One region of the Erwinia sp. INIA01 genome, then DNA from elsewhere that is predicted to be linked to it. Evidence: predicted binding sites of a transcription regulator. Region 1 holds the regulator's gene; the other holds the start of a gene.
What was found. Region 1 encodes ArgR, which controls arginine synthesis, uptake and breakdown. Its sites were predicted from a motif close to ANTGAATAAAAATACANT; they were not measured.

Region 1 (3,422 bases):
GCTGGCGGATATCACTTGGCGCCGCATCGATGCCGCTAACGCTGATGGTGCCGACAGATTGCAGATTCTGTTGAGCAACCTGATCGTTAGTCACCAGTTGTGCAGCGCTGGCACCGAATGAAAGAACAGAAGCAAGACCTAAGGCAGCGATAGTAAATGTAGTTTTCATGATATTGACTCCAGATAAGGTTTTTCGGTAACCGAAAGGGCTAAAAAGCATTTATTATTCTTGGGGTTACCGTACTAATTTTTTGACACTGAATAACTTTTTTAAACCGGTATTATTTGTAAATCTCGGCGGTGGCATGCCAGTTACCGTTCTGATAACTCTCGATAACGCGGTATGCACTGGCACCTTTCTCCGTCGCTTTGCTATCCAGCGCCTGGCGGATATCCATTGGTGAACCGGCGACGCCGCTGACGCTGACCACACCGATTGACTGGAGATTCTGCGCCTGAGTGGCGTTAACAGATTCGGCGGCAAATGTACCGAATGACAGAGCAGAGAGTACGCTTAGAGCGGCAATGGTAGTTTTTACGTTCATGATTTTATTCCTCGTCAACTGTTTTTATCTTTTTAGTTACTGTGATTCTCATCACGGAAATAAGTATAGATCTGATAACGGAAAATATTAATAGCAGGCTAATAATATTTTTCTGGGATTTATTGCAACTGTGTGCGGTTTTAATAACCACTAGTTATAAGAAGTGCTTATATTTTGCTCTGGCTTTGTTAAATTCACGTAAAAACATCAACCTGGATGACTTTAACTATTTGTGCGGTTATTTGCGGGCGATCACACAGGTGAAATAAATAGTGCTTTGCCAGACAGGCTGTTTTCTCGCGAAAAGCCAGTGATATGTGCTAATAGACGGGGGCGGTGGCTCGACAACTGAGGTAAGAGCTGCCTTGCGACAGCTCATAAATGCCCCGGTAACAGGTGTTAGCACGAGGTTAAGCAATGGGGCATAACAAGACTGCTTATAACTCTTTCCTTTAAAGCTCCTGCTCGAACAGGACCAGGATTGCATCATGCAGTTGCTTGACGGTAAAGGCGCGGGCAGGGGTAATAAAGATGGTATCGTCCCCGGCGATAGTACCAAGGATACCTTCGGCTTTTCCCAGTGAGTCGAGCAGGCGGGCAATCAGCTGAGCGGCTCCCGGACTGGTATGGATCACCACCAGGGCATCATTGAAGTCGACATCCAGCACCAGGTTTTTCAGCGGGCTGGTGGTGGTGGGAACGCCAAGTTCAGCCGGCAGGCAGTACACCATTTCCATTTTCGCATTACGGGTGCGAACCGCGCCAAACTTAGTCAGCATCCGCGAGACTTTTGACTGATTGATATTCTCGAAGCCTTCTTCCTGCAGTGCATTGACGATTTCGCCCTGCGAGCTGAATTTTTCTTCTTTCAGTAAGGCCTTGAACGCCTTAATCAGTTCTTCTTGCTTTGATGGGTTACGCATAGGTTACCGATAAAAAGGAAGTGAATGGGGGAACCCCAAGCGGGATAGTACATTATTATGCAATTAAATGAATTTTTATGCAAACTTGAATTGTGGTGCGAGGTGAAAGCCTGGCAGGGAGCCGAAGTCTAACAAACTTTGGCACTGAAAAGAAATCTAACGGGCCGGTACTACTTTGCACAATAAGTGAACAATTTGTTATAAAATTGATGTTGTTCGGATAAGTGCTATAGGTGTAAGGTACGCCGGATCACGATGTCTGCATGTTGCAACGACTGGCGACCAGCGATAACAGGATGCAATGCGGGCATATCTTCAGCATTTGCTGCTTTTTAGTGCTTAAGCACGCAAAACCGTAAACCCGCTATCGTCATTATCCCGCAGGTCGTCTAAGGTCGTAAGCAGATGGATTTCCCGGCATAACATGCTCAAAATAATAAGGAGTTTAGGATGAAAGTTGCAGTTCTCGGTGCAGCGGGTGGTATCGGTCAGGCTCTGGCCCTCCTACTGAAAACCCAGCTTCCGGCTGGTTCAGAACTCTCTCTCTATGATATCGCCCCCGTCACTCCGGGTGTTGCGGTAGACCTTAGCCATATCCCTACAGCAGTCAAAATTGAAGGCTTCAGTGGTGAAGATGCGACCCCGGCTTTGCAGGGCGCTGATGTGGTTCTGATTTCCGCTGGCGTAGCGCGTAAACCGGGTATGGACCGTTCCGACCTGTTTAACGTCAATGCCGGCATTGTACGCAACCTGATTGAACAGGTTGCTGCGACCGCGCCGAAAGCGCTGATTGGCATCATTACTAACCCGGTTAATACCACAGTCGCCATTGCGGCTGAAGTACTGAAAAAAGCCGGTGTGTATGACAAAAACAAACTGTTCGGCGTGACCACGCTGGATATTATTCGCGCCAACACCTTTGTGGCTGCGCTGAAAGGCAAACAGCCGCAGGATCTGAACGTTCCGGTAGTGGGCGGTCACTCTGGTGTTACCATCCTGCCTCTGTTGTCGCAGATTGAAGGCGTCAGCTTTACCGAGCAGGAGGCGGCGGATCTGACTAAACGCATTCAAAATGCCGGTACTGAGGTTGTTGAAGCGAAGGCGGGTGGCGGGTCGGCGACGCTCTCAATGGGCCAGGCTGCGGCGCGTTTCGGACTGTCGCTGGTTCGCGCCCTGAAAGGGGAAAGCAATGTTGTCGAATGTGCCTATGTTGAAGGCAGCGGCGAATACGCCCGTTTCTTCTCACAGCCGCTGCTGTTGGGCAAAAACGGTATTGTTGAACGCCGTCCGATTGGTAAACTGAGCGCGTTTGAGCAGCAGTCGCTTGATCAGATGCTGGACACGCTGAAAAAAGATATCGCTTTGGGCGAAGATTTTATTAAGTAAGTCCGCATTTCGCCCCGTCTCCAGACGGGGCGATACAGCCACTTTTCCCTACTGACTTTTGTTCTCTTCCGGGTATTCCAGTACCGTGACCGGTAGCGTCATCTTCTTATCGTTACGCAGGATCTCAACCTCTATGACTGTCCCAGGACGGATCTCCGCGACCTGATCCATGGTTTCCATTGCGGAAACGGCGGGAACATTATTCACCCGCGTAATCACATCGTGGATCTGCAAGCCGGCTGTTTGCGCCGGGCCGGTAGGGTTCATACCGGTGATGACAATGCCCTGCGGATGCTCCAGCGTGGTATTCTGGCCGGTAAAGCGCGGGATTTCTTCCCCGGTGATACCGATATATCCGCGGATCACTCGTCCGTCGCGGATCAGCTTATCCATAATTTTGGTGGCCAGCCGTGTCGGGATAGCAAAACCCAGCCCTTCCGGCGTTTCGCCATCGCTGCTCTTATCGAATGAAAGCGTGTTAATCCCCATCAGTTCGCCCAGCGAGTTAATTAGCGCGCCGCCGGAGTTACCGCGGTTAATCGAGGCGTCCGTTTGCAGGAAGTCCTGA
Region 2 (3,422 bases), on a different contig from region 1:
CTTTTATCTAGCCACGTTAATAACCATTCGTCAATTGACTTAAATTTGCCGTATCGTGCCGCTAAATAACGAGAATTTATGAAATTTAATTACACCGGAGCGAGATAAGTTATTCTTATCGTCCCGAATAATCGAAATCAGAGGCAAACAGCTGTTTTTGCAGTTGATTGCCCCATTTCTCACCTTAGTGATAGCAAAAATGATGCACGACCTGGGCGATCAATTCGCGGGTCGGTTTGATAAATGCCGTATCGATAAATTCATCCGGCTGATGTGCCTGGTTAATCGAACCCGGTCCTAACACCAGCGTCGGGCAGATTTCCTGAATAAATGGCGCTTCGGTACAGTAGTTCACCACCTCGGTTTCGGTGCCGAGCAGTTTTTCCACCACCTGTACCAGCTGATGTTCGCGCGGGCACTCATAGCCCGGAATCGGCGGATGCAGCTCACCCACCGTCAGGCGGCCAGGCCAGCGTGCGCTGACCGGCGCCAGCGCCTCATTCAGCAGCCCGTCGAGATCGCTCAACGTCAGCCCCGGCAGCGGGCGGATATCCATATGCAGTTCACAGCAGGCGCAGATGCGGTTTGCCGCGTCGCCGCCGTTGATATGGCCGAAGTTCATTGTTGGGTAAGGAATGGCGAAGCCGCTGTGGTTATAGCGCGTTTTCAGCGTATTACGCAGCTCCATCAACTGAGTAATGGATTCGTGCATCAGCTCAATGGCGTTAACGCCGCGTGCCGGATCGCTGGAGTGGCCGGACTGGCCCTGGATACGGATCACGTTGGAAATGTGGCCTTTATGAGCGCGTACCGGCTTCAGCGAGGTTGGCTCGCCGATAATGGCGCAGTCAGGGCGCAGGCTGGTGGTTTCTGAGAAGAACTTGGCTCCGGCCATGGTGGTTTCTTCATCCGCCGTTGCCAGGATATACAGCGGTTTTTTCAGCGCGGACACATCAACTTCACGCAGCGTATCTAAGATGAAAGCAAAGAAGCCTTTCATGTCGGCCGTGCCCAGCCCGTACAGTTTGTTGTCGTGCTCGGTCAGGGTAAACGGGTCGCGCGTCCAGCGGCCATCGTCGAACGGCACGGTGTCCGTATGACCGGCCAGCAGCAGTCCGCCTGCACCGAGGCCACTTTTAGCTAACATATTGAATTTATTACGCGTGCCGGGAACCGGCTGAACTTCAACAGTGAAGCCAATATCGCGGAACCAGCCCGCAAGCAAATTGATTAAAGTTTCATTACTCTGATCGAGCGCGCTGTCGGTGGCGCTGATTGATGGCGTAGCAATCAGCTGGCGGTATATCTCAATAAAAGGTGGTAATTTTGTCTTCACTGTTGACAGTCCTTGAGTTAGGATAGTATCAATATTCATGCATTAATAGTGAATAAAAATACATTATCGACGTGCGGATGGAAACCGATAATTTTTCCACCATTTGGCTTGGACAGCCAAAGTGAACATAACCGCATTCTGCAACGTAGTCACATTTTTAAAGCGAGTTACTCTCTGATGACCAATCCGTTAATTATCAAACTGGGTGGTGTGCTGCTGGATAGTGAAGAGGCGCTGGAGCGTCTGTTCGATGCGCTGGTGAGCTATCGTGCTGCCCATTCGCGTCAGCTGCTGATTGTGCACGGCGGCGGCTGTCTGGTGGATGAATTGATGAGCAAGCTGTCCCTGCCGGTGAAAAAGAAAAACGGCCTGCGCGTAACGCCTGCCGACCAGATCGATATCATTACCGGTGCGCTGGCCGGTACTGCTAACAAAACTTTGCTAGCCTGGTCGAAAAAACACGGTATTGATGCCGTTGGCCTGTGTCTGGGCGACGGCGGAAGTGTTAATGTTGCTCAGTTTGATGAAGAACTTGGCCATGTGGGACAGGCTACCCCGGGTTCACCGGTGCTGATTAATACGCTGCTGGGCGCAGGTTTCCTGCCGGTTGTCAGCTCAATCGGCATCACCCAGGATGGCCTGCTGATGAACGTCAATGCCGATCAGGCTGCGACGGCGCTGGCCGCGACGCTGGGGGCCGATCTGATTCTGCTCTCCGACGTGAGCGGTATCCTCGATGCCAACAAGCAGCGAATTGAAGAGATGACGGCTGAAAAAGCCGAGCAGCTGATCGCCGACGGTGTGATTACCGATGGAATGATCGTCAAGGTGAATGCCGCACTGGATGCCGCCCGTACCCTGGGCCGCCCGGTGGACATCGCCAGCTGGCGTCATGCTGAGCAGCTGCCAACCTTATTTAACGGCGTGTCCATTGGCACCCGTATCCTCGCTTAATTAGAAACGTTTTCAAGGAATCATCATGCAAGACAAAAGCATCAAAAAAATCGTACTGGCTTACTCCGGCGGCCTGGATACTTCGGCGATTATTCCATGGCTGAAAGAGAACTACGGCGGCTGTGAAGTGGTGGCTTTCGTCGCCGATATCGGCCAGGAGCGTGGCGATCTGGAAGGCGTTGAGCAGAAAGCGCTGCAGTCCGGTGCGTCCGAGTGCCATGTGGTTGACCTGCGTGAAGAGTTCATCAGCGAATACGTTTACCCGGTGCTGCAAACCGGCGCTCTGTATGAAGGCACCTACCTGCTGGGTACCTCTATGGCGCGTCCAATCATCGCTAAAGCGCAGGTTGAGCTGGCGCTGAAAGTGGGCGCAGACGCGCTGTGCCACGGCGCAACCGGTAAAGGTAACGACCAGGTTCGTTTCGAAACCACCTACACCGCGCTGGCTCCACAGCTGAAAGTGGTTGCACCATGGCGTGAGTGGAACCTGCGTTCCCGTGAAGCGCTGCTGGACTATCTGAAAGAGCGCAACATCCCGACCACCGCGTCGCTGGAAAAAATCTACAGCCGTGATGAAAACGCATGGCACATCTCTACCGAGGGCGGCGTGCTGGAAAGCCCCTGGAACGCACCGAACAAAGATTGCTGGGTGTGGACCGTCGATCCGCTGGAAGCGCCGGATCAGCCTGAGCAGGTGACCATTTCCGTTGAGAAAGGTCGCGTAGTTGCGGTTAACGGTGAAGCGTTAACGCCATTCGGCTGCCTGGACAAACTGAATGCGATCGGTGCGCGCCACGGCGTGGGTCGTATCGATATCGTAGAAAACCGTCTGGTCGGTATTAAGTCTCGCGGCTGCTACGAAACCCCTGGCGGCACCATCATGGTTAACGCGCTGCGTGCCGTTGAGCAGCTGGTTCTGGACCGCGACAGCTTCAAATGGCGTGAGCAGCTGGGCCTGGAAATGTCCTACGTTGTTTACGATGGCCGCTGGTTCGCACCGCTGCGTAAATCTCTGCAGGCTTCAGCAGAAGCGCTGGCTGAAGAAGTGAACGGCGAGGTGGTACTGCAGCTGTACAAAGGCCAGGTTACCGCGATTCAGAAGAAATCCGCTAACAGCCTGTACTCTGAAGAG

Region 2: a site for ArgR is predicted at 1,384-1,401, ahead of argE (acetylornithine deacetylase). Genes of this name have one in related genera too.

What each region holds. Positions count from the first base shown of each region.
Region 1 is NZ_JAPDNC010000013.1:27,868-31,289, forward strand. It holds gene yhcN (peroxide/acid stress response protein YhcN) at 1-169, opposite strand, end outside; gene yhcN (peroxide/acid stress response protein YhcN) at 282-545, opposite strand; gene argR (transcriptional regulator ArgR) at 998-1,468, opposite strand; gene mdh (malate dehydrogenase) at 1,919-2,854, shown strand; gene degS (outer membrane-stress sensor serine endopeptidase DegS) at 2,903-3,422, opposite strand, start outside.
Region 2 is NZ_JAPDNC010000014.1:124,043-127,464, forward strand. It holds gene argE (acetylornithine deacetylase) at 185-1,336, opposite strand; gene argB (acetylglutamate kinase) at 1,514-2,290, shown strand; gene OMR58_RS21975 (argininosuccinate synthase) at 2,316-3,422, shown strand, end outside.